One region of the Bacillus mesophilum genome, then DNA from elsewhere that is predicted to be linked to it. Evidence: riboswitches for the same ligand, from Rfam matches in the RefSeq annotation. Region 1 holds a riboswitch; the other holds the start of a gene.
The links. Region 1 has a riboswitch for thiamine pyrophosphate ahead of F7732_RS01025 (ABC transporter substrate-binding protein). Riboswitches for the same ligand answer to the same signal wherever they lie in the genome.
Positions count from the first base shown of each region.

Region 2: linked by a shared signal. The riboswitch ahead of thiW (energy coupling factor transporter S component ThiW) and the one ahead of F7732_RS01025 (ABC transporter substrate-binding protein) in region 1 are both predicted to bind thiamine pyrophosphate.

Region 1 is NZ_WBOT01000001.1:175,944-191,910, forward strand. It holds gene F7732_RS00965 (ABC transporter permease) at 1-763, opposite strand, end outside; gene F7732_RS00970 (quaternary amine ABC transporter ATP-binding protein) at 763-2,046, opposite strand; gene F7732_RS00975 (GbsR/MarR family transcriptional regulator) at 2,444-2,989, shown strand; gene F7732_RS00980 (YjcZ family sporulation protein) at 3,157-3,264, shown strand; gene F7732_RS00985 (YjcZ family sporulation protein) at 3,319-3,447, shown strand; gene F7732_RS00990 (S8 family serine peptidase) at 3,559-7,857, opposite strand; gene F7732_RS00995 (RNA polymerase sigma factor) at 8,580-9,119, shown strand; gene F7732_RS01000 (hypothetical protein) at 9,094-9,690, shown strand; gene F7732_RS01005 (hypothetical protein) at 9,798-10,022, opposite strand; gene F7732_RS01010 (ABC transporter ATP-binding protein) at 10,130-10,876, opposite strand; gene F7732_RS01015 (ABC transporter permease) at 10,873-11,640, opposite strand; gene F7732_RS01020 (thiamine-binding protein) at 11,637-11,930, opposite strand; gene F7732_RS01025 (ABC transporter substrate-binding protein) at 11,943-12,938, opposite strand; TPP riboswitch at 13,071-13,177, opposite strand; gene F7732_RS01030 (cell wall hydrolase) at 13,441-14,046, shown strand; gene F7732_RS01035 (twin-arginine translocase TatA/TatE family subunit) at 14,220-14,417, shown strand; gene F7732_RS01040 (GNAT family N-acetyltransferase) at 14,736-15,194, shown strand; gene treC (alpha,alpha-phosphotrehalase) at 15,698-15,967, shown strand, end outside.
Region 2 is NZ_WBOT01000001.1:942,397-958,363, forward strand. It holds gene F7732_RS04615 (type 1 glutamine amidotransferase domain-containing protein) at 96-623, opposite strand; gene thiE (thiamine phosphate synthase) at 738-1,382, opposite strand; gene thiM (hydroxyethylthiazole kinase) at 1,379-2,182, opposite strand; gene thiD (bifunctional hydroxymethylpyrimidine kinase/phosphomethylpyrimidine kinase) at 2,170-2,997, opposite strand; gene thiW (energy coupling factor transporter S component ThiW) at 2,994-3,488, opposite strand; TPP riboswitch at 3,649-3,738, opposite strand; TPP riboswitch at 3,864-3,967, opposite strand; gene F7732_RS04640 (CBASS cGAMP-activated phospholipase) at 4,018-4,932, opposite strand; gene F7732_RS04645 (shikimate kinase) at 5,158-5,658, shown strand; gene F7732_RS04650 (LTA synthase family protein) at 5,709-7,535, opposite strand; gene F7732_RS04655 (aminotransferase class V-fold PLP-dependent enzyme) at 7,559-9,166, opposite strand; gene F7732_RS04660 (branched-chain amino acid aminotransferase) at 9,874-10,980, opposite strand; gene F7732_RS04665 (response regulator transcription factor) at 11,333-11,932, opposite strand; gene F7732_RS04670 (sensor histidine kinase) at 11,929-13,068, opposite strand; gene desA (Delta(5) desaturase DesA) at 13,222-14,250, opposite strand; gene F7732_RS04680 (branched-chain amino acid aminotransferase) at 14,351-14,929, opposite strand; gene F7732_RS04685 (DEAD/DEAH box helicase) at 14,949-15,967, opposite strand, start outside.

The DNA of each region.
Region 1 (15,967 bases):
CTTCAAATCCTGTCCCAATTTGAATCTGGGTTACAGCACGATAAACCTCTGCCCCAAGTCCTGGAGCACCGACCATTGACGCGATAACTACCATGGATAAGGCAAGCATAATACTTTGGTTGATTCCAGCCATAATCGTTGGCATTGCAAGCGGCAGCTGTACCTTCATTAGACGCTGTCCTGTCGTTGAACCAAAGCTTTCGGTCGCTTCAATAATGTCTGCTGGCACTTGCTGAATACCTAATATGGTAAGTCTGATTGTAGGAGGTACTGCAAAGATGACAGATGAAACAACACCAGGGACTACTCCAATGCTAAAGAAAAAGATGGCAGGGATGAGATAAACAAAGGCTGGCATTGTTTGCATGAAATCAAGCATTGGGGTAATGATTTGTTTGACAGTTTTCTTCTGAGATGCCCAGATGCCTACTGGTAATCCAATAATAACTGTAATGAATACGGAAGTTAATACTAATGCCAGAGTTTCCAGCATGGGTTCCCAATAACCGAGGTTTTCAATTAAGAATAGTCCGATCAATGTAAACAAGGCAATACTTTTCCCAGCCAGCCACCAAGCCAGCGCTGTTACTAATATAATCAATATAATAGATGGGATCAGTTCTAAACCTGCTAACAAGCCATCAACAATTCCTTCCAGCCCGACAGTAATTCCATCAAAAATAAATTCAAACGTAACCGTTAACCAGTCAACAAATGCATCGATCCAATCTCCAAGCGGGAGTTTTGGCAGCAAACCTTCCATTATAACCCCTCCTTGAAGTTACTTGTCTGTTCTTCTAAACTCTCATTCTTTTTTAACAGAGCGTCACCATCATTATTATGTAAATAGTTTATGGCTTCATTATTTCCAGCAAGTGCTCCAATGACTGCTCCTCTAACTAAAATTCCCTTTAAACGGCCATTTACATCAATAACTGCTACTGGAATACTTGCTTGGGACACTTGCTCGAATAAGTCTGTTAAAAGGGTATCTTCTGCCACGGTTTGAACATCTCGTTTAATGATCTCCTGGAGTGTTTTCCCTGAATTGATCGCTTCTTGGGCATCATCAGCTGTTAATGCACCAAGGAGTGTTTTCTTTTTATCGACTGCGTATATACTGGAAATACCTAATTTTTTCATCATTTCAATTGCAACACGCGGCCCTTTGTCAATTTGTACGGTTTCAGCCCGTTTCATTACATGGCTTGCTGTTAGTATCTTTGATAGGTCAACGTCTTCTACGAATCTTTCAACATATTGATTAGAAGGATTTATTAGTATTTCTTCTGGTGTCCCAATCTGGACAACAGCTCCGTCTTTCATCAGTGCGATGCGGTCTCCGATTCTTAATGCTTCATCCAAATCATGTGTAATAAAGACAATGGTTTTTGACATCGTGGATTGCAACTCAAGCAATTCATCTTGCATGTCTTTTCTTATTAATGGGTCAAGTGCACTGAAAGCTTCATCCATTAGTAAGATATCCGTGTCATTTGCAAGTGCCCGCGCCAAACCTACACGCTGCTGCATACCGCCGCTAAGCTGACTTGGATATTGCTTTTCATAACCATCTAATCCTACTAACTTTAATGCATCACTCGCTTTTTCTCTTCTTGTATTTTCAGCGATTCCTTGAATTTCTAAGCCATATTCAACGTTTTCAAGGACAGTGCGGTGGGGAAGAAGTGCGAATTTTTGGAAAACCATACTTATTTTTTTCCTTCTGACTTCTCTTAATTCATCTTTTTTCATCTTTGTGATATCTTTTCCATCAATTAGCACCTCGCCAATTGTTGGATCAATCAGTCTGTTTAATGTGCGGACTAAAGTGGATTTTCCGCTTCCTGACAAACCCATGATCACGAAGATTTCACCAGCATAAATATCGAAGGCAGCTTGATTTACCCCGATTGTTGCGCCAGTTTGTTTAAGAATATCTGTTTTGTTTGCGCCATTATTTAATAGCTGAATGGCCTTTTTTGTGTTTTTTCCGAATATTTTCGATACATTTCGGATACTTATCTTTGCATTTTCTTCATTCATATTTTCACCCCGTTCTTTTCTCCTGTGTCATAAGACCTTTCAATTGTAGAATGAATGCGTTACTCATGGCAAACTGCATATTCTGCTGTATACATGCATAAAGTTTGTACAGAAAAAACTGTATACACTGTATTGAGTATATGCTTATAAATCCTCTAAATTCCTCCCCAATGCTAAATATGTCCCATCTTTACTTTTATTTATAAAATGATAATCTATATTAAGAATGTTAGAAATAATTCTATAGAAAACCATTATTTCTTGTAAGAAATAATGGTTGATACGCCCCTACTGAAGAATGTTTTCAAGCTGCAGGTCTATTATTGAAAGAGCTTAAACCTTAAAAGGTGAACTCGAAGATGGGTCTCATTAAGTTAGGTAATGGATGTGAATAAATATGAATGAAAAAGAACAGCTTTCTGCTGCTCGTGAACGTGTTATAGAAACAATTGCAAAAAATATGAATTTATACGGAATAAGTGATTCAATTGGCAGGCTTTATGGCTTAATGTATTTTCAGAATCAGCCAATGACTTTAGATGAAATGAAGGAAGAGCTTGGTATGAGCAAGACCAGCATGAGCACGTCCGTAAGAAGCTTAATGGAATTGAAAATGGTTGAAAAGGTATGGCGCAAAGGAGAAAGAAAGGACTTATACAAAGCAGAAGGTGATTGGCACCAGACCTTTGTTGATCAGTTTTCAATTAGATGGAGACCAAGTATCACTATGAGCATAACTACGATGGAAAAGTCTAAAAGAGAACTGGAAAGTATGGTTAATGCTATTGATACAGATGAAAAGGTTAGGCTGGAGGCATTAGAGGATATAGAGAAGTTAACTGCAGCTCTTGACTATTATGATTGGTTAAATCGGTTGGTAACCAGTTTTGAATCAGGAGAAATTTTTAACTATATAAAAAAAGATAACTCAAATAATGAATAAGCACCCTTTTTAGGCAGTGCTTATTTTTTTTTGAGCTGGAAAAAAGCATCACCATCAGGTTTTAGAAGGAGGAGGAGTTAATTTCAGCAAAAATGTGTATTCGTCTAGCGCACAATTTCTCTTAAGTGAATAGGATATATGGAAACAAACAAAGGAGGTAATTGACTATGTCAGAAGGCTGCGGATACAACGGAGGTTTTGCTCTGCTAGTTGTATTGTTTATTTTATTAATTATCATTGGTGCTTCTTGGGGCTACGGCGGATACGGCTACTAATATTAAACACGATGCTTAACAAGAATTATATACAAAAAAGGGAGGACATTTAATATGTATGGTTATGGCGGATATGGCTATGGCGGCTGCGGTTACGGTGGTGGATATGGCGGCGGTTTCGCATTAATCGTTGTGTTATTCATCCTATTAATTATTGTTGGAGCAGCTTGCTTTAACTTCTAATTGAGGCAAAGGTATTGCGGGTTTACCTTGTTTCTTATATGCAAAAAAGCATGCCAAGTATGGATAGGCATGCTTTTTTGCTGCTAATGGCAAGAAACACTTAGAAAAGACTTATTTTTTGCCATTTGACTTAATTTTTGAGTTAATCCAAAGTTTTCCTTCAGCTACTTCACGGCTTTCATTGCCATAATCATCTGTAATTTTCACTTCAATTTCTGCTCCAGGTGCTTTTACATTTGAAGTTGCCGTGTAATAGCCTACATAATGACCATCAGATGTTTCCATCATAGGTAATTCTGTAGCATTTGAAACTTGAGCTCCTGCGTTCGTTAAAGGCATTCTGATGCTGAAGGTAGCATCTAGTCCAGGTTCACTTTCAAATTCAATTTTTACAGATTCGCCTTTTTTAAGTTCAAGATTTTCTGCTGGCACAAGATTCTCAATTACCGGTGCAGTATACTTCGCATCAACTGTGACATTCTTTCTGATGCGGTTGCCTGCTTTGTCTTGAGCAATGACCTTAATGTCATTTTCTCCTTCTTCAAGCAGAAGCCTCAGGGAGAATTGGCCATCCTCAACTTTTGCTTTTTTGCCATTTACTTTAACCCAGTCAAGGTGATCATCAGTTACTGTACCTTCTACTGTCACCGTTTCTTTATTTGTTTTTGAGTCATTTTCAGGGCTTTTAATAACCAGTTCTGGCTTCGTATCATCAAAAATGATGGTTACCGGCTGGGAAGCATCTGTAGCACCAGTTTCTGTTGTTACTTTCGCCGTAAACGTATTATCACCTTGTGTTAATGGCACTTCGGCAGAGAAAGTTCCTTCACTTGTAGATTGAGTTTGAGCTGCTTCTTCATCACCATTGAAAATGGAAACTGTTACATTTGGAGCGGTAGTACCTTCAATGGAGACCGTTTTATTATTTGTGAATGAACCATCAGCAGGTGAAGTAATAACAGGAGCAGTTAGTTCATAGCTGACTACAGAACGAATCATGTAATTTCCTTCCTCAGCAGGAACCGGTGACCATGCTCCGCCAACGAATTGCCAGCTTCTTTCAGCATTTGGACCATTTTCATCCGTTCCGAGGCCAGGTGAGGCAGTATTAATATTGCTTTGGATATAGACTAAGTAGAAGTCGCCATCTACTGTAATGCCATGTTCCGTTAAGTCAACATGCGTCCATTCTCCATTGCGCAATGCGGTTGCATCAAATGGACCGGCGAGTTTCGTGCCAGGAGCACCATCTGTGCCGTCTGCATCATACACTTCTACTTGGAAGTCAGTTCCACCAGGGACTGGCCATTCTGTATCCCAGAAACGGAATAAACCTCCAGTTACCATTGCTTGATCATGTCCTTCAGCTAAAGACATTTTCACAGCCCAGCCGTTACCAGCATCATAAAATGCACGTGCATTTTCAGCAGTACCGTCATCATATCCAATTTCACCTTCAAAGCCGATAAAAGGTTTTAATTGAATATTTTGCTCTGCATCTCCTGAAACATTCACGGAAATTTCCTGGCTATAGAAGGAAGGAGCCATTACTCTTAATGTATATTCACCTTCATAGGCAGTTAGGCTGTATTGTCCATTCTCATCCGTTGTAACAGGTGAGACTGCACCATCTTCAACTAACAGCAGGGTAGCATTTGCAACTGGATCACCAGTAGCTTCATTTGTAACAGTACCGGAAACGGTTCCTTGTGCAAGTTTTTCTAGAACAAAGTCAGCTGTTGTCTCACCATCCTGTTCAATGACAACAGTCTGTGTTGCAGACTGATAGCCATATGCTTCTGCAAGAACCGTATATTCACCGGCTGCGTGTGCAAAAGAATAGGCCCCATTTGCTGGATTTGTTGTTACAGAGCGGCCAGACTCTAAGACACTTACTTTGGCGCTGATCGGAAGAAGAACTGGAGCTGCGTCTTTGTCGCCTTTTTCTTGGTCATATTCTTTGCTGAAAGCAGGCAGAATTTTATTTGGATCAATCTTCTTATCTTTTAGAGCAACACTGCTGCCGCTCGGGTTCATTGTATTTCTATTTACACCAAGGCTGATTTTGGATGCAGATTCCAAAGGTGCAGATGAAAGAGCTACATCATCAATATACCAGCCTTCACGCGGAACAGATCCATCAGAAGTAACGTTAAATGCGATATATACTCGCTGTCCTGCATATTCACTTAAATCAACCTCTCCATCAGTCCAAGAAGCCGTTACATCATTGACACGAAGAGCCTGTGTCCAATTTTCCATATCTGTTGAAACAAATACATGACCATAATCATAATTACGCTCAAGATTATGCCATTGCTTGAATTGGAGATAAGAATTGCCTTCTGGGAGATCAACTGGCGGCATCAGCAATGTCATATTTGCGTTGTTTGCATAGTTTCCGGCTAATGAAGTAGCATAGACATTTTCACCAGATGAAGCACTGCCAGGACCCGAAACAGGAGCGCCCCATTCCCAGCTATTCCCTTCACCGTATGATGTCCAGCCAGTAGGATTTGATTCGAAATCCTGGCTATAGCCTGTTGTAATTCCTGGAACTACGGAAACTTCGTACGTGTCTGAGTCAACACCATTTCCGCCGAAGTCTGTTGCTTTCCATTTATAAGACACAGATGGCTCGGCAATTTCTTCTCCTGGAATGACAGCTTCATACGTTCCATTCTGATAATCTCCTGAAACTCGTTCAGCTTGGATCGTGCTGTAGCTGCCTTCTTCGGTTAAGTATTGGAGTTCAATCTGCGAAATGCTGACATTATCAGATGCTTGCAGCTGTAATGCTAAATCCATTCCCGCAAATGTTTCTTCAGGTGCAGTATGTTCAATTACAGGAGCTTCTTCATCGTTACCTTCTTTTGCGACATGACCTTTTAAAGTGCCTAGTCCAGTCAGGACAGATGAAACGGCGTCAAAAGCATTAACAAGTCCATAACCAAAACCATTGTTTGGAACTGCTGTATATGTGCCATTCGTTAATGGTGTAGCAGTTGTTATTAGGATTTCTTCTATTTCATCAACAGTTAGACTTGCATCCACTTGGCGCAGGAGAGCAACAACTGCAGAGACATGCGGTCCTGCCATTGATGTGCCGTTCCAGCCGCCTTCATAACCGCCGCCAGGTACAGAAGAACGAATATTTACTCCTGGAGCAGAAATATCAGGTTTAATTTCATCATATGGAGAAGGACCTAATAGAGAAAAACTGCCTAATCCATTGTTTATGTCTGTTGCACCAGTAGCAAAGGATTCAGGATAGTTCGCTGGAGTAGCGACAGAACCAGGACCGCCTGGATTGAATAATGTTGTATTACCAGCTGAGAATTCAGGGAATATTTCTGCTGCACGCCAAGCCTGAACCATTGGCAAGTACCATTCATCTAGACCAGGGCCGCCTCCCCAAGAATTGTTAACGACGTCTGGTGCGTATTCAGGGTGTGGATTTCCTTCTGCATCCTTTGGTGCCAAAATCCATTCAGCTGCTGCCAGCAGGTCAGCATCTGTGCCGCCATCAGCTGTGAATGCTTTAACAGCGATCCATTTTGCACCAGGAGCTACACCAACCTGGTTGCTTCCATCAGGTTCTGCTCCAACCATTGTCCCTGTAACATGTGTTCCATGTCCATCATCATCATAAGGAGTTGTCTGTCCAGCTGTTGCGTCAAACCAGTTAAATTCATGTGAAGCCTGGTTTGGATTAGCAGGATTAAATCCGCGATATTGATCTTTTAAAGCAGGGTGATTCCATTCAACACCAGTGTCAATAGAGGCAACGACAGTACCAGCACCGTCGACTCCCATTTCCCATACTGCAGGTGCTCCAACACGATCAATATTCCACTCTGTTGCATTTGTCTCTGCATCTTTTGCTGGCTGTACTTGTAGAGATGCTTTTTGCTTTTCTTTTGCTGGCTTATATAGCTGTCTTGTTTCGTTTGGCAGGATTTTTTCGATCTCAGGGAATTTAGCCAGTTCTTCTAATACATCTTTGGTTGCAGTAACCGCCATTGCATTGACGATATAATAAGATTGTACATTCTTGGCTTTTCCAAGTTCTTCTTGCTTATTAAGGAAGTCTGTTACGGAACCTTGTGTTTCAATTGCAGTCGATCTTAGAGAGGACAAAACAGCAGATCTTTTCATATAAGTTGCTTTTGCAGGAGATGCATTTTGACTGACAGCATTCTTTCCAGCTTTGACAGCTGCAGCTGCAGGATCTGCCTGTTCTTTAAATTTCAGTAAAAATGTTACTTGTTCGTCTTCCTTACTGAATTGTTTTAATAAGGAGCTGCTGATTTTCTTTTGTACAGATTCTACGGCTGCCTTTCTAAATGAAGTGTGAGGTGACCCATTGCCTTCAGCAAAACTGCTGGTTGGAAGCATAAGGGGGAGCATTAGAATAGCTGTAAGTAAAATACTTAACCATCGAAAACCTCTTTTTCTCTTCAAATTATTTTCCCTCCTGTAAATACATATTTACGGCAGCAACCTCATTACACCCCTTTCCTGTACCTGCAATTGCCGATACAAAGACTTTATCGAAAAAAAACCGCACAAGTTGTCAGAAAATATCGAATTATAAAACGATAAAAACAAAATGAGACAATGGGAACAGCCGTATATGTTGGCATCAGGACTTAATAAACAACCTTTTTACAAATTAATAGACATTCATGCCTAGAAATAGCAAAAAATCATTTGGGATGCTTCTACAATATGGAAAAAATGAGAAAAAGGGAGAATAGGGTATTAAAAATGAAACAGCAGGCAGGAAGGAAGAAACAGGATAGAGGTTGGTAGGTCAATCAGCACTAGTGTTTAGAAAGTAATAAAAGTTAAGTCGATCTTCCTGATATTTTTGCTGAATAAGTGATTACTAGATTGAAAATAAAAAGGTTACACTGCGTTCGTACTATTATGGACAAATACTATTAAAACAAGGCAAACGTATTAAGTGGCTAAGGTATTGCAGGAAAAAAGATACAAACACATGAAAAAATGTAAAAAATAGGTGGATTTTCATAACGATCATTGGTAATGTAGTAGTATCTTGTTGAGTATTCATAATATTATGTTTATTTTTACAGGAACCATAACAGAAACGGGGAGGCTTCCATTTGGTTAATTCAGTTTCTGATTCAGCATTCGAACAAATTTATGATGAATACAGTGATAAAATTTATAGCTATATTTTCCTTCTCGTACATGAAAAAGGAGCTGCGGAGGATCTCACACAAGATACTTTTATCAGAGCGTACAAATACATGCATCAATTTAACGGAGAATCACATATTTTTACATGGCTGATTAAGATTTCTCGTCATATTGCAATAGATTATCTGCGCAAGAAAAATCGTTTTTTGTTTATTCCGATTGAACATTTTCAGTTTGGCTCTCAAGGTGAAACCCCTCAGGAGATCATCTTAAAAGGCGAAAAAATTGAAGTCTTATACAAAGCGATAAAAAAACTGAAGCTTAGCTATCAGGAAGTAATAATTCTGAGGAAAATCAAAGAGTTTTCAATTAAAGATACAGCATCCATTCTGAATTGGAGTGAAAACAAAGTTAAAATTACAACATCACGGGCATTGGCATCTTTAAAAAAGGAGCTGGAGAAAAAGGGGGAGCGTTATGAGGAAGTCTTCTCGAATGGATGAACCTTTTAACGAATTAAATAGGATCAATAGATCAAATAGACAAAAACAGCAAACCCGCCACCGCATCATTCGTGCCATTGAGCACAGCAGGAAAAAGAAGCGCCATATTATCCCAAGATTTTTAACCGCTATTTTTGCCATATCAGCTTGTTTTCTGTTCAGTTACATTATGATTTTTGCCGATGATATTCTGGAGGATAAGGTTGCTGTCGGGACCTTAAAAGCTGAGAATATTGAATATATTGTTGTTTCGCCGTCGTTATCTGACTCTGCGTTTTCTGCTATTGAATATTCGTATACAAAGGGGCAGTCCATTATACAGGATCCTTCCTATTCTAAGATTGTGACTGAAATGATCAACCATTCTAAGGAGGAAGAGTATCTTCCTGTAACGGCTGCCAAGTATGATATAATGCTTGTGTTTTCAGAAAATAAGCAGCTGAAAATGAAGTTTTGGGAGGAAAATGAACAATATTTTATTAAAACATTGGGGAGCGAGCAATTGTATAAACTAGAAGGGGACGAAGGAAAAGCGTTTATAAATATGATTAGAATGATTGTCCCTAATTGATTACTATATGGCTGATCAATATTGATTTTAAGACTCAATAAAAACTGACCTTTTTGAGCATAGAAAAACGCTTAGCAAATTAAGACTAAGCGTTTATGTATAGAGTTTTAAAACTCCAGACAGATGGGGCTCCAATAACCATCAATACAGCGTTTTCCATAAGGAATTCCATTACCGCCAAAGTACTCGTATTCTGTACAGTACCAGCAAATTCTTTCTGCATCAGGCTTTATTACATCGGGTCCTTCAGCGTCCTTTGCCAAATTCTCTGCTTGTATCGTTGGTGTGAAGGCAAATAGAATTAAAAGCAAACATAGTAATCTTTTTTTCATCTATATTCCTCCCATCTGATAGGTATACTAATAGATTAAATCCACCTTCCAAATTAAGGAATAGGGAGAAGTGTTTATTTTATACTGGGTGAAATTTCCTGTTTTTATTAGGGTTGCTTATTTTCTTCTTGTAATAATTTGTGCAGCTTTTGTCTAAAGTGAATAAATTCCTCAGATAAAGGCAATTGTTCATTTCGTGGACGGGAAAAAGGAACAATCACTTCTTCTTTTATTTTGGCAGGACGGTGAGATAAAATAACAATTCGATCTGATAAAAGAATTGCTTCTTCAATATTATGGGTAACAAAAAGGATGGTCGGTTTATGCTTTTCCCATATTTGCAAAAGCCATTGCTGCATATCAGATCGTGTCAGCTCGTCCAAAGCAGAAAAAGGCTCATCTAAAAGCATTAATTCCTGCGGGCTTAAAAGTGCACGAATAAATGCTGCTCTTTGTTTCATTCCTCCTGATAACTCATGGGGGTATGCGTTTAAATACTCTCCGAGACCAGCTACTTTCAGCATTTCCTTTGCACGGCTTTCATCTGTTTTTCCTTGAAGTTCCTGACCTAAGAGTGTGTTATCTAAAATGCTTCTCCAAGGCAGCAGTGATGGAGATTGTGGCATATAGCTGATTTTCCCCGTTATTCCGTTAATCTTTTCTTCGTTTAAAGAAATTGTTCCTTCATCAGGAGTCAGCAATCCGCCAATCATATGAAACAGCGTGCTTTTTCCGCTGCCGGAAGGCCCTAGGATTGAGACAAATTCACTTTTTTTTATATGCAATTCCAGTCCGTCTAAAACATGATTAGAACCAAAACGTTTTGATAGGTTCGTTAAAGATAGTACGGTCATTTTGCTTTAGTCTCCTTCCATTTCCAGCGTACCATCAGCTTCTCAACAAGTTTAATGAGTGAGAAGAATAAAAGACTGAGGATCATAATGGCGAAGATGGCAACAAACACTCGATCAGAGCGGAAGGAAGAAGACGCTAATGTCATGTAAACACCAACTCCCATCCTGGCACCAACCCATTCTGAAATCACTGCACCCATTACACTATAAGTTGCCGAGATCTTAATACCGGAAAAGATGCTGGGTAAAGCGGCAGGCAGTTCTAACTTCCAAAAAAGCTGCTGTTTAGTTGCTCCAGCCATTTTCATATAATGCTTTAAGTCGGCAGGTGTTTGTTTAAACCCATCGAGTGCAGCAACCGTAATAGGAAAAAAGCAGACAAGAGTAATGACAATGACTTTCGGCAGAATTCCAAATCCAAACCAGATGACCAAAAGCGGGGCAAGTACGATAACTGGCACGTTTTGCGACAGAATGAGAAGCGGATAAACTGATTCTCTAACAAAAGGAAGCATGTGCAGTAAAAAGGCAGCGGCAAGCCCAACAGCTGCACCAATCGCAAAGCCATATAGTGATAAGCTAGTCGTCGAAAGCAGGTGAGGTGCAAACTGAGACCAGCCGTTATATGCTTCCTGAAAAATCAGGCTTGGCGCCGGGACTAGCCAGGATGGTGCTTCAACAAACCTGACAATCCCTTCCCATAATAAGAATAAAAGGAGGAGAACAAGTATTGGTCTCCATCCTTTCTTTAAAGCAGTATTCATCCTTTATATTTCTCCGTTAAGGTATCCATTGTAATGCCATCTGGCTGGAATAGAATTTTGATTTGAGAGATAACATTGGAACTGCCAATCTCAATCATTTTTTCGTTCATTTTCTTAATAACCGCAAAAATTTGATCTAGGTCACCTTCCATAGTAGTTTCAAGAGGGTGTACCTCATATTTGATGCCGGACGCATCAATAATGGCAATCGCCTCGTCAACGTACGGAATGACATTTTCCCCATTTTTAGTTTTTGGAATGATTTGTATACTCACTAAAGAATTAGCCAAGATTTTCTCCCCCTATTTTGGTAAGTATTCGTTCGTAAATGCTTTTTCTGCATCCAGTTCGCCATCGAGCAATCCATTTTCAAACATCCAATTACCGTAGTTTTCCCATACTTCTAGTTTTTGTACTCCCCATTGATCGGCATCATCCTGATAACGTGGTGCCAGCCATTCCTGGCTTTTCTTAACTAGTTCAGGATCCAGGTCTGGAACTGCTTCTATTAGAATGTCAGCAGCTTCCGCTGGATTTTCAATTACATATTCATACCCTTTTGAAGCTCCCTCTAAAAATGCTTCAATCATTTCAGGATTAGAGCTGATCATATCTTCGTTAGTGGCAAGAACAGGTGTATAATAATCCAGATTTTCCGAGTAATCGGTAGGATAGATCATATTTAAATCTATACCGCGTAATTCTGCTTCAATTCCAGTCCAGCCGTAAAAGATCCAAGAAAAATCAACATCTCTTTCAACTGAAGTGAAGAAATCTGCACTGCCAATATTTAAGATCGTAACATCATCGGCACTTGCATTCTCAGATCTCATTAAGGATTCAAGGATTTGCTCTTCAACTGGAGATCCGAAGCCTCCGTATGTTTTTCCTGCAAAATCTTTAGGAGTCTCAATGTTTTTTTCTACAGGAGAAGCAAAGCCTGATGTATTATGCTGTATGACAGCTGCAATCGAAACAAGCGGTACACCCTGAACCCTTGCTTGTGTAATGCTTTCCTGGTAACTGACTCCAAAATCTGCTTTGCCTGAAGCAATCAATTGATCTGCACTAGCATCACCAGGCAAAATAATGTCGACATCAAGTCCTGCTTCTTCAAAATAGCCATTTTCAACGGCTGCATAAAGTCCAGTATGATTTGTATTTGGTGTCCAATCCAGAACTACTGTCACTTCTTCAAGTTCTTCCGCTTCATTGCTGCTGTTGTTTTCCGTATCTTCGTTATTTCCGCAAGCCGTTAAAACCATTAATAACGATGCAGTTAACATCCATTTTTTCATAATTTCCTCCTCATTGTGCAGATCATACCGTGAAGATCTCAGTTAATGTCATATGAGTAGTATGGAACAATTCCCTTATAAACATAAAACCCCTGGCTGCTGCAGCCAGGGGACATAATAAATAAGCATAATATTGCATTACATTATGTTCCCTACGCTGGTATCAGCCAGATCAGGTTCAAAGGGTTATCATTATATAATGAAATCTCAACCGCAGAGCGGTTCCCCTACATAAAACGATATGAAATTATATTCAAAAGTCTCAGTCTTTACATAATTGTAAAGTATTTGTTTAAAAATGGTTAGCGTTCCACATTACGTCTTCATTATAGCAAAAAAATAAGAAATTTCTAGTAAAAAGCTTTTTATTTTTTAGCAAGAAAAATGGCGGAAGAAGATTTTACCATTTTAACCATGGAAAAGATTGAGTTTGTCCTATTCTTGAACAATGTGTTACAGTAGTTTCTGTTGTGCCGAGACTATAATGAATGGAGGAGAACGAATGAAAAAATTTGTTCTAAGCATGATTGCTGCTATTGTCATGGTCTCATTCCAATATACATTTACTGAACCAAAGAAAATAAATGCTGAAACGCTGGACTCTGTTACCATTTATACGGTTAAGGATCAGGAAACATTATATGATGTGGCACTGAAATTCTCAGTATCAGAGCTGGAATTAAAAGAAGTTAATCATTTGTCAGAAGAAGCTATTAATTCTGGAGATAAGTTAATTATACCTAATACAATATCCAAGAAAGAGAAAGACTTGCTTGCCCGGCTTGTTCATGCTGAAGCAAAAGGTGAACCTTATAAAGGAAAGGTTGCAGTGGCTCAAGTTGTTTTAAATCGAGTAGAAGATGAGCGATTTCCTGATAGTATTAAGCAAGTGATTTATGAAAAGAGACAATTTCAGCCTGTCGACAATGGGAGCATTAATAAACCAGCTGATAAAGAGGCAAAAAAGGCAGTAAATGAGGCAATAGCTTTAGAGGGACAAGGGAATAACGAAGCTGTTTTTTTCTTTAATCCGGATTTGACGGATAGCACCTGGTTAAGAGCTCAAACCGTTACAGGTGAAATTGGAAAACACCGTTTTGCAAAGTAACATGGCAGAAGCTATGTTACTTTTTGTTTTTAAGGGAAGAGAGACCTGGATTTAGAAGAAGCTTCAGCAGGTTTACCTGCCATTGACATAGGTGGTTTTGATATGGGCGTATTACTGGGTTACTTGAATTTCTGTTTATCTTCGTCTATGATGCAAGTAAAGGAGTGGTTGTTATGTTATCAAATATAGGTATTCCAGGTTTAATTCTTATATTAGTATTAGCACTTATTATCTTTGGACCCAAAAAATTGCCGGAAATTGGCCGTGCTTTTGGACAAACTCTGAAAGAGTTCAAAAACTCTGCAAAAGATTTAACTTCTGATGAAGATGAACCTAAAGACAAACCAAAGAATTCTTTAAGTAAAGATTAAGTTTAGTTTAGAGAATTTAAATTAATATAAGCACAGATATACAGGCTCAGATCATTCGTGATTTGAGCCTTTTCATTTCCCGAAATGTAAGTCCTTTTACATTGTACAGATCTTGTCATGCTGAAATGAGCTTGAGTGCATATAATCTGTGTAATTTTTATAAGGAACTGTGATAGGATAGAGGAGTATTAAAAAAAAAGCAATTGTTCAAGGAGGCGTTCATTATGAAAAATAAATTAATGACTTATACAGCATGCACTAACGGGGTAACGTCTAATTAACAATTAGCAGTTCCCCATATTAGAAAGGGGATAAATTTTGAGTATTGACAAAATAGTAAGATTGGCTGAATTAACAGCAGAAAACTGGTATGAGTGCTGTTCATTGCAGATAACAGAGAATCAAGAAAAATTTATAGAAAACAATGCAATATCGATTCTGCAGTCTAAATTTGAACCGTCATTAAGACCGTTTGTTATATATTATGGTGATAAAGTTGCAGGTTTTTTAATGTATAATACGGAACCGGAAGAACTTGATGGTTACTGGATTTACAGAATAATGATTGATCATAGATTTCAGGGTAAGGGCATTGGTAAGGATGCTTCTTCAATAATGATTTCAAAAATGTCCAATCTGCCAAACGCAAAGAAGCTCGTTGTAGGCTATCATCCCGAAAATTTAGGGGCACATGGTTTATACGAGAGCTTGGGGTTTATCGATTACGGAGATCGCTTTGGAAAAGAAATGGCCGTTGTCAAAACGATTAACCAGTAAAATACTACAATTCACAATATAATGCTGGAAGCTCAAAATTATTTTGAGCTTTTTTGCTTTGGACGTTTTGAAAGGACTATTAGATGGATAAAAAATGAATAGGCTGCTATTAAAAGTAAGCTCCTTTTTTAAAGGCGCTTCTTTTTAATAGTGCTAAGCAGCATTTTAGCGATATGACTGGAGATGGCAAAAGCAGAGCAGAATAGTTATTTGATGACAGACGAAAGCTGCTGCCTTGCTGGAGGCAGACCGCCTTAGAGGCTGTTCACCACAGCTCAGGAAAAAGTAGAAAACCCTTTTTTTTATAAAAAAGAATCAGAGATTTGAATCAGCTGTAACAAATGATTTGACTGAGATGTTTATACAAGTTAAAATGAAAGCGAAAACAGAAACATGTATATACAAGTTTGAGTTTTAGGCTTGTTTAAAAACATTACAGAATCATTCTTTACCAGAAAAATATCTTGGTGAAACAATAAAACTAACAACAGGTGTGATGAATAGTGAATGAACCATGGTGGAAAAAAGCTGTAGTATATCAAATTTATCCGAAAAGCTTTAATGATACGACTGGAAATGGTGTAGGAGATTTGCCTGGAATTATTGATAAGCTCGATTACTTAAAGGAGCTTGGTGTTGATTGTTTATGGCTTACGCCCATCTATGCTTCTCCTCAGCGAGATAACGGGTATGATATTAGCGATTACTTCCGTATTCAAGCTGAATATGGGACAATGAATGATTTTGAAAGTCTTTTGAAGGAAGCTCATGCA
Region 2 (15,967 bases), 770 kb from region 1:
ACCAATGCTACCGTCATTTTCCACAAAAAAAGCCTGTTCCTCTAATTAGGAACAGACCTTACATGTAAGTCATATATGATTGAATGTACGTTAGATTATTCCTGACCTGCTAATACATCCGCAAATGCCTTAACATAAGGAGGCAAGTCTGGCGGTCTGCGGCTGGACACAATATGGCCGTCCGTGACGACTGCCTCATCACTCCATATAGCACCCGCATTTGTCATGTCATCTTTGATTCCAGGTGTGCTGGTGACCTTTTTTCCTTGTAAAATGTTTGCTGAAATAAGCACCCAGCCAGCATGACAAATTTGTCCAATAGGTTTTTTCTTTTCATCCATATGCTGAACCATCTTCAGTACTTCCGGATAACGTCTTAGCTTATCTGGCGCCCATCCGCCGGGAACCAGAATAGCATCATAATTCTCTGCTTTGATATCAGTAAAAGCATATGCCGATTGCGCAGGGACGCCATATTTTCCAATATACTGTTTATTTGCCTCTTGCCCGACTAAATCAACAGTTGCTCCCTCTTCTTGAAGCCGTAAAATCGGATACCATAGCTCTAGATCCTCAAATTCATTCTCAACAAGTGCTATGACTTTTTTATCCTTTAATCTCATTTATATCCCTCCATACAATTGATAGCCTTTAGTATACAGGAATCAATGGACAAAGAGCCAGAGGAACGGTTTCTACAGACTATATTATCTGATATTCTTTATCATTTAGGCTTCTCAAATAGTTTCCGCTTTAGATCCTTTTCTGCCGAGCAGCAATTCTCTAAACTGTTCTGCTGCTTCACGTGGAGATGGTGCATTCATGATCGCTGAAACGATTGCAGCTCCTGCAAGGTCTATATGGTTGAGCTGAGTGATGTTCCCAAGATGGATGCCTCCGATTGCAACAGCTGGAATCGTGACAGATTGAACTGTTTTTTCAAGCATGCCTGGAGGAAGCACGGTTGCATTTCCTTTTGAAGCAGTTGGAAATGCAGCGCCAACACCTACATAGTCCGCCCCATCTCTCTGTGCTGCCTGTGCTTCTTCTGGATTTGAAACAGAAACACCTACAACCATGGAATCTGGGACAATGGCTCTTATTGCTTTTAAAGGGATATCTGATTGGCCAACATGTACACCTGCCGCATGAACTGCTAAAGCTACATCAACTCGATCGTTTATAATGAGAGGAACATCGTATTGATCTAAAAGCCTTTTTAACTCTAAGGCTTTTTCGAAAAATAGTTTGCCTTCACTCGTTTTCTCACGAAGCTGCACGATGGTTGCACCGCCCTTAACCGCTTCTTCTACAATAAAAAGCAATTCTTTTAAATCACGGGACTCTTCCGTTACCAAATAAACGCTATAATCCATTTTCATCGCAATATAACCTCTCTCTCCCAGACAGTTTCATTCATGGTGAAGATTTCATCCATTAACTTTACTTTAAACGTGCCAATGCCTTCGCCGTCTGAAATTTTTCTTCTTGCTCGCTCTCCAGCAAGGCTCATAACGCCCATTCCAACAACTGCTGCAGAGAAATAATCCTCAGAAACACCTGCACAAGATGCAATTAGAGAGGTTGTCATGCATCCAGTGCCTGTCACTGCTGTTAACCAAATATCACCATTTTCGATTTCTGCCACTCTAGTTCCGTCTGATATGGCATCATGTTTACCGCTTATGACAATAACGGCATTTAGCTTTTCAGCAGCCAGCTTTGCTAATTCAGTATGAGTTAAGGATAATTCACCAGCATCAACACCTCGTGTATTCGCCTGACCGCCAATAAGTGCGTAAACCTCCGTTCCATTCCCTCTTACAATATCCACCTTCACTTTTTTCATATAATCCATTGCCTTTTGGGTTCTATATGGAGTAGCGCCTACGCCAACCGGATCAAAAACGACTGGAATCCCTTTTCTGTTTGCTGCCTTTCCTGCCAGCACCATGGATTCATACATATCGGCTGTAATGGTGCCAAAATTAATCACAAGAGCATCTGCAAGTCCAGCCATCGCTTCAACTTCTTCTATACTTGTAGCCATTACTGGAGACGCACCTATAGCCAATGTTGCATTTGCACAATCGTTAATGGTTACATTATTCGTAATTTGATGGATTAATGGTTTCCCAGTTTCCAAGCCTCTGAAAATTTGATTTACGCTCAGTTGCTCCATGTCTTCTCTGCCTCCTGATACATATTTGCTTTTCTGTATAAATCATAAAAATGGTTTGTTGGACCATGACCCCTGCCTATATCAAGGCTATGCTCAATCGCCATATGTATATATGATTTGCTTCGCTTCACCGCTTCAAGCATATCAAACCCGCGAGCAAGGTTAGCAGCAATTGCCGAAGAAAGAGTACACCCTGTGCCATGTGTATTTTTTGTCTCAATTCTCGTGCCGCTAATCCAATGAAAATCGGTTCCATCATAATACAAATCATCTGGATCCCCTTTCATATGCCCTCCCTTTAACAACACCGATCTGGCGCCAAGTTTTGTAATCTCCACACATGCTTTCTCCATGTCTTTCTTGTTTGAAATAGGATAACCAAGAATGACCTCTGCTTCTGGAATATTAGGGGTAATAATAGTTGCGATCGGAAGCATGTGTTCTATTAAAGAAGTCACTGCCTCTGCTCTCAGCAAATGATGACCGCCTTTTGAAACCATGACTGGATCAAGCACAATATTAGACGGCGCATATTTTTGCAAGCCTTGTGCAACCGTCTCAATTGTGGATGCAGATGACAGCATCCCGATTTTTACGGCATCAACCGTAATATCATCAAATACAGCTTCTATTTGATCTCTGATAATATTTACTTCGATATCCTGTACAGAACGCACTTCCCGTGTATTTTGAGCTGTAATAGCAGTAATAACGGACATCCCAAAAACGCCATTTGCGCTAAATGATTTTAAGTCCGCTTGAATACCGGCACCTCCGCCTGAGTCTGAGCCTGCAATCGTCAATGCTGTTTTCATTGTAAAATGCCCCCTAATGCTTTATTTTTCACCATTACTTTCAATAATCCGTAACCCATCAAAGCACCTGTAAAGCTGCTGAAGATAAATGCCGGCACAAACCCAAATAGCGCTGCTTCCTGTCCAAGGAAAAGCACAGAAATCGGATAGGTTGCCATTGCGCCTAATATGCCTGTTCCAACCACTTCACCTGCTGCAGCAAAACTGAGTTTACGAGTTTTGGTGAAAAGAATAGCTGCTAAAAAGGCGCCAATCATACTGCCTGGATAAGCAAAAATACTGCCAGTTCCCAGCATATTTCTTAAAGTTGATGAAAGAAAAGCTTGAATAACTGCATACCATGGGCCAAGCAAAACAGCTGAAAGCACATTAGCAAAATGCTGAATAGGAAAGATTTTTGCAAATCCTACCGGTATGTAAATAAGACTGCTTGAAACCGTCGTAATAGCTGCAATAAATGCAGTAATGGTTAGTTTTTTTGTACTGCTCATCATCTTTTGTTTCCCCCTTCATATTTAATTAGTGTCAATCTTCATATTACATAAGCCAATCTCTTCCCTCCCAGCAGCTCATTTTCTAAATGAATACGGCTTATTCCTTAAAATAAAAAACCGCTCCTATACCAGAAGCGGTTAACAAACAGTACATGTGCACTTATGTTAACTGCTTCCCTACGCTAGTCTTAACTAGATCAGGTTCAAAGGGTTCTTCTCAGCCAATTTGGCGCCCCCAGCAGATTTTAAATTTTCAAGTTTTCACCACATTAAAATATTTTGATTTCTGATCCATTGGCTAAAAAAATGACTCCATAGAAACAAAAAGCCACTCATGTAAACACGAGCGGCGGATATGTATAGATCAGCAGATTATAATCTATAGCACTTCCCTACGCCAGTGTTAACAGGATCAGGTTCAAAGGGTTTGGCATGACTGCCATCTCAGTCTTATAAAGACACCCCTAGTGTAAGAAGTATTCATTTTTCAACACTATCATAACATTTTTGTATTATTTTGCAAACGTCATGTCTTTTCTAAAAATTCCTCTATATCCTTTTTTTGCTCCTCATATAGCTTTTCTCCCATAAGAGCCAGTTCATGTGAAAATGACACATCATCAAATGGCATTTCTTTTTCCAGCTCGGCATTGAGACGTAAATATTGATCATGCAGCAAGTGCCGGCAATGATATGAAATAGCTTCAGAAGAAATATGAAGTGCAAGATCAAGAAGTTTCGGTGTCATTTTTAGAGAGGGAAATTGAAAAGGCAGCCAGCTTTGAGCACCCCATTCTCTGCCTTCCCCTTCCTTAAAAGGAATAGATTGCAGTCCGGTCCCAATCGATAAAACATGGATATCTTCAAGTTTCTGATGAAAAAAACTGAGTGCCTCTGTGATCGTAACTAATGTTGGATTATTTGCCCATAAGCCGCCATCAATGGCTAAAAGTTTATTTTGCATTTCATTAGGGGGAAAATAAACCGGTGCAGAACAGGATGAAAGCACGGCATCCCACAGTTTAATATCTTCCTTTTTCTCTCCAGGACTGCGTACATGTGAGCGATGGACATACGGCTTTCCTTTATGAATATCGACCGCTGGTAAAAGCAATGGCTTTTCCACTTCACAAAGCAATGTCTCTCCGTAGGCATCTTGTAAATATTTTCGTAAATGATGGTTTGTATAAATGCTTTTAAATAAACCAACTGTGGCGTGTCTTTCAAAAATCTTTTCACCATGCTGAAGATAAATTTCATAAACATCTTCCATTTCCTTACCTACAGATGCAGCAGCTGCAATAATGGCACCTGTACTGGTTCCAGCAAAAACATCAAATAGATCTGCAATCTTACATTTATATTGTTTTTCAATATTTTTTAAGACGGTGACCGCCAAAATACCCCGTATTCCGCCGCCATCAATAGCTAAAATTTTCACATACTCACCTATATATTCGTTTCTTATAATGTTCCCTGATAATCCCTATCTATACAGATATTGATATATACTTTGAGCGCTTTCTTTAGGCATCTGGCATCTGAATACCAGCTTGGTTATATTGGAAGATAAAAAAGAGTTATCATCCTATTTATTTTTACAGCAAATTATTTCTATATTATAATTCTCTTAAAATGTAAAAGGAAATGGGGATCATCGCTTAATATGCATAAAAAAATTATCTTAACAGGTTTTATGGGTTCTGGTAAAACAACTGTGGGACAAATAATTGCCAAAGAGCTAAAAGTTCCTTTTATCGATGTCGATGAAGAAATAGAAAAATGGTATGATCTAAAAACGACTGAGATTTTTAAGCATTACGGAGAGCAGGAATTCCGCCGTACTGAACTTGATCAAGTAAAAAGAATTTGCAGCAATAAAGAAATTCAGGTCGTTTCATTAGGTGGAGGTGCCTTTTTGCAGGAAGAAATCAGAAATACCTGCATGGAAAATGGAACTGTCTTTTACCTTTCCGTTTCTTGGGATGTTTGGAAGCAGAGACTGGATTCTTTAGTGCCTTCAAGACCACTGCTGCAGGGAAAAACAGAAAAGGAAATTCACCGTATTTTCACAGACCGGCAAAAAATATATAACACCTTTCATTTTAAAATAGAGGCAGACAATGGAGCAGAACAAACAGCAAAAGAGATCCTTCAAGAAGTGTAATCTGCTGAAAATAAAAAGGAGATCGTTCGAAAAACGATTCTCCTTTTTTCTTATAAATCTAAAAACCTCAATAAATCTCCATTTAAAATTTCATCTGACATATTTAGCTCATCTCTTACCTTTTCTAAATTAGAATTACATGCACCTTCTTCGGCTTCTTCGCCGCTATTTTTTTCATAGCAGACATTATTGATATAAATATGCTGATCAGACACAAAAGATCCATCACGGAAAATGACCGGCTGATCATGATCACGCGTCATTAAATTCTGGCCGAATGAAGGTGTGTCAACATTCGCAATACCTAATAGCGATAGCAAAGTCGGACGGATATCGATCTCCCCGCCAATATTTGAAAACACCTTACCTTCTTGGCCCGGCACATGGATAATAACCGGTACTTTTTGCAGTTCAACATGGTGGACAGGTGACGGCTTTAGATCAAGCAATTCTAATACGCCATCTTCATATTTTTCAGATATCCCATAATGATCGCCATATAATACAAATACTGTATTCTCATATAAACCTAATTCTTTGAACTTATCAAACAGCCTTCTGATCGCTTCATCCTGATAGCGCACCGTTGTCACATAGCGGTTGACAACATCTTGTGAAGTTGCTGCTTCAGATATTAATTGATCTTCTTCATCAAGCAAAAATGGAAAATGATTGGTTAATGTGATCAGTCTAGTATAAAACGGTTGAGGCAGTTCAGAAATATATTCAACACTTTGTTCAAAAAAAGGAATATCCTTCAAGCCATAATTAACTGAATTCTCTTCATTCACTTCATAATCCACTTTAGAGAAAAAGCGATCATATCCGAGTTCATTATATATATTTTCGCGGTTCCAAAAATCAGCATCATTTCCATGCAGTACGGCACTGTAATACCCACCATTTTCTTTTAAGATTTTAGGCAGTGCATTAAACACATTTGACGGTTTTCTTACAAAAACAGAACCGCTTGATAATGGATACAAGGATGTATCCACCATGAATTCAGAATCAGATGTTTTGCCTTGTGCCGTTTGGTCATAGATTGAACTGAAATAGTAACTTTCATTTATTAGTTCATTCAGAAAAGGAGTAATTTCTTCGCCATTTACTTTTTGATTAATAACAAAATTCTGTGTAGATTCCATGCTAATTAATACAACATTCTTTCCCTCGGCTATGCCTTGCACACTGGTTTCTTCATCTTCTTTTGCATCTGTATAATTTACTGCAGCGATTGTATCTGTTTCAGTTGCAAGAACTTTTTTTAATGGTGAAAAAGCAGCATACGATATATCAAATAGATGATAATTATAAGGTCCGATCGATTTTACCATCTGTTCGCGATCATATGCTGTTGAAAAAAGATACGGTGATTTTAACAGAGCCAATCCCGCAGTAACAACAAATAATATAGTTCCTGCTAATACGAACTTTTTTATAAAGAGCCGTTGGATGGAATCGGTATTCTTCATTTTAATCGCCAAGAGGATGATGACAGCCAGGTCAGCAAATAAAAAGAGATCCCAAAAACTCATTAGTTCAAGTGTACTTGGTCCGAGGCCGCCTACATTTTTAAACTGAAATAGAATAGGGACTGTCACAAAATCAGTATAAAATCGGTAATACAGCAAATCACCATATAATAGCCCCGTTATAATGATATTAATAGCAATAAATATCGCCTTATTAAATCTCTTTCTAAAAAGGAGACAAACTGACAATATTAAAACTAAGGATCCGATTGGGTTCAATAAAATTAATAGAATATCTGCCGCTGATTGAATATGAAAGTTAAAACCAATCAGTGATACAATCACCGTTTTCAGCCATAAAACGATAAGAGCAAAGAGTACTAACTTCTGAGGATTAACCATTAAACGTAACTTCTCATTTATTTTCATCCTATCTCATGCCTTACCGAAGTGATAAAAAAATATTCCTGGATCAATGATTTTATTGCTCTTAACGCATAAGTACGATTATGTTTTCCCATTACAGCTACCTGAATCCAATTCCTTTCAAGTAAATATTTACTCTCATAACTAACCAATATCATTTTCTTTTTCAGTCGATCTCCGAATACTTGTGAAGATATCCCCGCCGGAATCTCTATAGTGATTACATGTGGCGAATATTCCCCATCTCCCAGCACTGGCAGTCCCGATTGTATCAATTTATCTTTTATTTCATTTCCAAGCAAAGTATTTTCAGAGCCTGTATGATGATGTAAGGCTGTTTCAAGTGCAAATAACAAGTTAGAAGAATGTGTAAATGGCACACTATCAGACATAGCATATAATCCTAAATCTAAATAACGGGGAATGGAAGCGTCTGGACGAATGTTTTCTCTATGTAAAATAATACCTAATCCCGGATATGAACCTAATCCCTTACCGCTTACGGCCGTAGCAAGATATATGTCCTCCAAGTTTACCGGAATGGTTCCAACACTACTGCAGCTATCAACACATAACTCTGTTCCAGCCTTTCTGCACAATTCTTGAATGGCATTTATATCATATAAATATCCTGTCGATGTTTCACAGTGAACGGTCCATACCCAACTAATTTCACTATTCGATTTTAACTTTTCTTCGATTTCTCTAAGATCAATATTTGCATTCCATTCTTTTTTAATGGTTTCAAAAGTCAGCCCCATTCTGCTTGCATGCTCGATCAAACGATAGCCAAATTCTCCATTTGCCAATATTAATCCTGTACCAGGCAACCTTCTTAGCTGAGCGGCAACAATATCATTCGCAAGTGTGCCTGTTCCAACTACAATCTCAGCATGATTAGCATTCGTTAGTTGACACATCGTTCTGCTTACACGAGGAATGACGTCCATAAATTCACGATCTCGGTGTGAAAGCGGGATTCTATTCAAATTGGCAGTAACTTCCTCATGCATTGGGACTGGTCCAGGCAGAAATGTATATGGTTCAGAGTTTTTCTTTTTCATAAGCTCTTTAAATGCCAATGTATGCTGCTCAAAACGCTCCTTCGTCAGATACATTGGCTGAAAACGTGCATCTGACTCCCCAACTTCTGGACCAAAACTAGTAAAACCGATCCGTTTATAGAGCTTTGTTTGTCTAAGAGTACCTGAAATAAGAGCAAGATTATAATTATTTTCTAAGCAATAACTCACTAGCAATTCACAAAGCTGAAAAAATACGAATGTGCTTCGGTATTTTTCTTTTACTGAAAGCAATCTGATTTCACAGGGTCTTGCTTCTTTTGGCAAATATGAATCAATATCTGGAAGCTTAAGATCAAGAGAAAAAGGCCGATTTGCACGAACAGCAATCATCCCTACCACTTCAGCTCCGTCTTTTGCGATAATATATGTATTTTCTTCATCAAATTTATCAATTAATCTTTTCTCTGTATTCTCATGGTGCTGCGGTATTTCTTCAACAAATGTCTGGTAATTCAACTCATATATTTGTTTGAATTCATCTGCCTCTGCAGCTACCTTATAAATGAGTGAGATGTCTTTCATGGTTATCCTCCTACGTTTGAAGCTACTAATGGTGTTTCGCTGCCAAGTCTATATCCTTTCTCAGCTGAAATTACTATATGAAAATACTCAATAGTTATACATTTTTCATATATATGAATATACTATTATATAAAAACAATAGCAATATCTGTAAAACTCCAACTTTGTAAACCCTCTCTTTTCCTTTTAATCCACTAATTCCCTTCGCCGGTTTCTCAACTATGATAATAGGGCAGATTCTATCTATTATAATAAACGAATGGAAGTGTATAAAAGTTTCAAAATACACTTTTTTTCACCAATTTATCTTACATTATTATTAACGAACTACCCATAAACAAATAGAAAGCAAACCAAATACGGGAGAAAGATACTAAAAAGAGGACGGGACAAAACGAAATTAATATTTCTAAAACACGAATATTCAATATCTTGGTTTCGGTATCTAATCAAGACCGCTCCATTGCGCTGCGGACCCTCGCTTTCCGCGGGGAGCAAGCTGAGCCTCCTCGTCACTTCGTTCCTGCTGGGTCTCACCCTTTGCTCTGCAGCCCGCAGGAGTCGAGGGCCCTCCGCTCCATTTCACTCATGTAAAAAAATATATTTTATAATTATAAATAAAAAACCGAATGATTAGAAAGATGACCTTCCTAACCATTCGGTTCAATAGGTGTGTTAAATACTTATGTCCCACCCTCTTACATTTTTTAGTTCACGGCTGTTGCTTTTTTAGAAGTATTATATGCAGGTATCGACCAGCCAAATGGATCAGGGACGGTCCCCTTTTGAATACCTGTTAAAGTTTCATATAGTTGCTTGGCAATTTTTCCAGTTTTATGATCATTGAGAACAATCTTTTCGTCCTGCCAGAAGAATTCACCGATTGGTGAAATGACTGCTGCTGTCCCTGTCCCGAATGCCTCTTCCAGTTTGCCTTGCTTGTGGGCTTCAAAAATCTCATCAATTGATACTTTTCTTTCTGTCAGCGGCAAATTCCAATGCTTAATAAGCTTGATTACTGAATTTCTAGTGATTCCTTCTAAAATGCTTCCGTTTAATTCAGGGGTTACAATCTCACCGTCTATCTTAAAGAAAACGTTCATGCTTCCTACTTCTTCAATGTATTTATGCTCATTGCCATCAAGCCAAAGGACTTGGGAATACCCTAATCCTTCTGCTGATTCTTGGGCTTTAAGGCTTGCAGCATAATTCCCGCCTGTTTTCGCATTACCCGTTCCACCCTTTACAGCACGAACAAACTCACTTTGTACAGCAATTTTAACTGGATTGATACCTTCCTTATAGTATGCGCCTACCGGAGACATAATGATATAAAATTGATATGCTTTCGAAGGAGCAACTCCAAGGAATGGTTCTGTTGAAATGATGAATGGACGAATATACAATGAAGTTCCCTCACCATTTGGCACCCATTCATGATCAATCTGTATTAATCTTTTCAGGGCTTCCACTGCAAATTCTTCATCTATCTGGGGAATACAGAGCCTGTTATTGGAACGATTCAGCCTTTTCATATTTTCTGACGGTCTGAACAGCAGCACATCTCCATCTGTATTCAAATAAGCTTTTAAACCTTCAAAAACACTTTGACCATAATGGAAAACCATTGCTGATGGATCGAGCTGCAGCGGCTGATAAGGAATAATTCGGGCATCATGCCAGCCTAGACCTTCCTTATAATCCATTACAAACATGTGGTCTGTAAAATTCCTTCCAAATTGCAGCTTATCAAATGGTGGTTTCTCTTTACTTTTCGATGTTAAATGAACCTTGATTTGATCATAATCATTCATCAGCACTCAGTCTCCCTGTTTTGGAATAATTGTTTTCTTACAATGATTTTACTTTAACGCATAAAAGCATTTAATAAATAAAGCATATTGATTTTTTAAAATATTATGAACCTACTTTTCACAAAAGTCAACAGCGTATTTAGTTAATTTTTTTTGTTTTAATGAGAGTTCTACAAAGAGTGATAGGGTTTGAGGTACAATTAGCGGTTAAGTATCTAGATCCATTGAAAAGTTTGTTGTTCCTATTACCTGCTCTATAAATCAGCAAATAGCAGCTGAACAAAAAAATGACTGATTAGAAGATCATATCCTAACCAGTCAGTTCTATTGTTATGTTAATTACTTTATAAACCTATTTAAACCAGCCTTTTTTCTTTGATTGCGTGATTGCCTCAATTCGGTTGGTCACTTCTAATTTTTCCATAATGGCAGAAATATAATTTCTGACTGTTCCAGTTTTAATATTCAGGTTGCTGGCAATCTCTTTTGTGTTTTTTCCCTCTGCAATCAGCTCAAGCACATCTTTTTCTCGATCTGTGAGCGGATTTTCCTCACTATAAAGATCTTCCATTAATTCTGGAGCATATAAACGTTTGCCGGCTATAACGCTCCGGATTGAGTCTGCCAGTTCTTCGCTTGGACTATCTTTTAATAAATAGCCGCCGACTCCAGCTTTTAATGCCCTCTGAAAATAACCTGTGCGAGCAAAGGTCGTTAAGATGATGACCTTACAACCTAAGTCTCTAATTTCCTCTGCCGCTTCTAATCCATTTTTTTCAGGCATTTCTATATCCATGATGCACACATCCGGTTTTAGTTTATGAACGAGGGAGACTGCTTCAGCACCATTGTTTGCCTTGCCGACCACTTCCATATCTTCCTCTAAACTTAACAGTGATCCTAGCGCACCGAGCATCATGCGCTGGTCTTCTGCAATGACTATGGTAATCATATTCCTTTTCCCTCCTGTTCAACTGCCCGTAAAACGGTTGGTACACTCATGGTCACCGTTGTGCCAGCATTGGAGTGGATGTCAAGCGTACCATTTACAAAATCAAGTCTTTCTTTCATGCCAATCAGTCCATTGCCTTTTGTTTCATGTTCAGTTGGATCAAAACCAACCCCATTGTCTTCCACAATAATTCTTATGTCCTTTTCGGTTTGTATAATCTTAATTTTACAATAACTAGCTTTGCTGTGCTTGACTACATTCGTCACCGCTTCTTTTAAACACATGCTTAGTATATTTTCAATAAACAGTGAAACATTGACGACCTTAAGCGTGTCGCTTCCAATGTATTCAATCTCAGCTGCTTTTAATAATTGTTTAACGCTTACCAGCTCTTCTTTTAACCTGATGCCTCGCATTTGCGAAACCATTTTCCGCACTTCATTTAATGCTGTTCTTGCTGTCTGCTGCACATCCTTAAGCTCATCACGGGCCTGCTCAGGATTTTTATAGATCAGTCTGCGTGCTAGATCGCTCTTTAATCCAATGAGAGATAGTTTCTGTCCTAGAGTATCATGGAGATCTCGGGCAATGCGCTGCCGTTCTTCCTGCTTGACCAAATCTGAAATTCTTTTATTCGCATATGCAAGCTCTCGTTCAAGTTTTTCTTGTTTATGCTTATTAGAAATCGTGAATGGAAGCAGAATAACACTTATCCATATGATGATGATAAATGGAAGTTGAGTTAAAAAGAGCTGTTCACCAATCACGATATTAAAATTTATAGCAGCTGTTGTCACAACCAGATGTGCAACATAAATGGTATAGAATGCAACCTTGTTCTTTATATTTCCATTATAGCTGGCAATAAAAATAGCAAAATAAATATAATGAAATAAAATGGCCATTGTCATTGAGATCGCGATTAAAATAGAGGACCATAAATACACCGGCCATCGGTCAGAAATAAAGGCAAATCGATACACAATAAAAAAAGTAATCGTTAATAAAATTCCCACTGCGATTTCATATGTTGATGAAGATTGGAAAATAAAATAAAAAGGAAGAATGCTTAATAGAATCCAAATGTATGGAGAGATTCCTGGATTTTTTAAAAATGCAATATACTTTTTAGCCATAATATCCCTCAAATTTACTGATAATGTCTGTCTTTGATTTCTGCAAGAGAATAGAAATTTAGAAACTTAAACAACTAAACGTGATGCAGCTGCTGCATTGTTTCAATGGATAAAATAGAACTCCTTTGCAAAAAAACAAAGGAGTTTTTACTTTTATGCTTTATCTGTTACAACTGTATTGCTTTTTTGAATATATTTTTTCACCGCTTTATAACCAACAAAGTTTTTATTTTCTTCGTCCCATAGTTTAAAACGAAGAGATTCCAAACTTTTGGCAAGCGTAATGGTTGGAGCATGCTGTAGTGCCTCAGATTCATTATGCGCCTCTTCTAAAAGGTAATTGGGCACTCTTGGACTCAAATGATGCACATGATGGAAACCAATGTTTCCAGTCAGCCATTGCAGTATTTTCGGCAGTTTATAATAGGAACTTCCTTCAACGGCCGCCTTCACATACTCCCACTCCGAATCTACTTCAAAATATGATTGTTCAAATGTATGTTGAATATAGAATAACCAGATCCCTGCAGATCCTGAGAGAAGAAAGATTGGCAGCTGAACCAGAAGAAAAGCTTCCCAGCCGATTAACCAGCATAATCCGCTATATAGAGCTACAATTGAAATATTCGTTATATACGTGTTAAGTCGCTCTTTCCATTTTGCATCCTTACGGTTAAAGCGATTGATAATTAAAAATTGATAAATAGGTCCTAATCCAAACATAATGAACGGATTACGATATAGCCTGTACCCTATCTTTGTCCAGAATGGAGCATCTATATATTCTTGAACTGTTAGAACCCAAATGTCTCCAGTTCCGCGCTTATCAAGGTTGCTGCTAGTCGCATGGTGGATAGAGTGATCACGCTGCCACTGGGTAAACGGGAATAGTGTTATAACACCGGCAATGGTACCAATAATTTTATTAGCTTTTCTGCTTTTAAAAAACGAATTGTGACAGCAATCATGGAAGATAATGAAAATCCGTACTAAAAATCCTGATGCAATGACAGATAGAGCCAAAGTCAGAAGGTATGATACCTCTAAACTTAAATAGGCTGCATACCATAATGCAAAAAAAGGAACTAAAGTGTTAAATAATTGTCTAATGCTTGCGTTTCTATTTGCCTTTTCAAATGGCGCCATTTCTTTTTTCAAGCTAGTGAGCAGCTGTTTTGTCATGAATTCATTTCCTTTCATGTCTTTATATATCTATCATAAGAAAACGATATCAATCCGAAAAGACATAGCTGTCATACACGTAACATGATAAATGTCATGGTCACCTGTTATTTTCTAAATCAACAACCATTTTGAATAGAAATTGATAGCTATGTGAAAGTACTTCCTCAATCGTCATATCTTCCGAGAATCCATTGAGATAGCTAATCGGCAAATTGATATCCCATAATCCATCATTTCCATTAAAAAGAATTGAATACTTTGCTTCAAGAGGGAATTTTTCAGATAGAATTTTTCGAAGCTGATCGCCATACTTTTTTTGCTTTTTCAGACCAAATATAATGTCATATGTATGAAAGACATCGTTTTTTTCAAGTATTATTCCTTCAATTTCTATATTTTCAAACCACTTTGATGCCAAATATAAAAATTCCTGCTGATTTGATCGTAAATAAGAGATCTTTTCTTGTAAAAAAGATGTTGTTTCTTCACCTAAGAATTCTTCTGTTTCTTTGTTTCCTCGTTCAATGTACAGATCAGTCCATCTTAGCTGTGATGGCATTACCTCATTGATTTCTTCTGGTGATATCAGGCTGTTTGTGATTGCATACTCTTTTTCCTCATTAAATAGCTTGATTGGTTTTTGTTCTAAAAGTTTCTTTATTTCTGCAGTAAGCATTTTTGCACCTCTTCTATCATTATTTTCTATGTTTTCCATGTCTTTTCTTCGAATGATGTTCTCTGGCTTGTTGCGGCTGTTTTGGTTCTATTGTTCTCTTGGAGAGTCTGGCAGATAAATCATTTTCAATCAGTTCAAGTTTGGACATTTCCGCTCTAGTATATAATGTGATCGCCAATCCTCTCATGCCAGCTCTTCCAGTCCTGCCAATACGGTGAATATAGCTGTCTGTATCAAGTGGAATGTCATAATTAAACACATGAGTGACACCTTCCACATCGAGTCCGCGGGCTGCGACATCTGTTGCTATTAGAAATTGAAACTCATTCTCTCGGAACGCTCTCATCGTTTCTTCACGCTTTGCCTGGGAAAGACCGCCGTGCAGCTCGGCACATGAAAATCCTTTTTCCATTAAAGATTGATATAATTTCGTCACTCTCCTTTTGGTTCTGCAAAAAATAATCGCTAAGTATGGACGATGTGTACGCAAAATATCAATCAGCGTTTGCTGTTTGGCACGATCAGTTGTATAGTAGGCAAGCTGTTTGATATGTTCAGCTTTCTTATATAATTTTTTCGTTTCGATAACCCGCGGATCATTCATATATGATGCAGAAAGCTTTTTGATATCTTCAGGCATTGTAGCAGAAAAAAGCAGCGTTTGTCGCTGAGCTGTACACGCAGAGATGATTTTTTCAACTTCATTAAGAAAACCAATATGGAGCATTTGATCTGCTTCGTCAAGTACCAGCATCGATACCTGTGATAAATCAATACTGCCTCTATTCATATGGTCAATGATCCTGCCAGGCGTTCCAACAGCAATATGGACTGATCTGCTGAGAGATGACAGCTGCTTTTCAACATCCTGCCCGCCATAGACCGCCAGTACATTGAGATCATCCTTAACATGAACCAATTTTTCCAGTTCATCAGTTACTTGAAGAGCAAGCTCACGAGTGGGTGTAACGATTAAGGCTTGAATGATATTTAAGGTCGGATCCACATGCTCTAAAATAGGCAATATGAACGCAAATG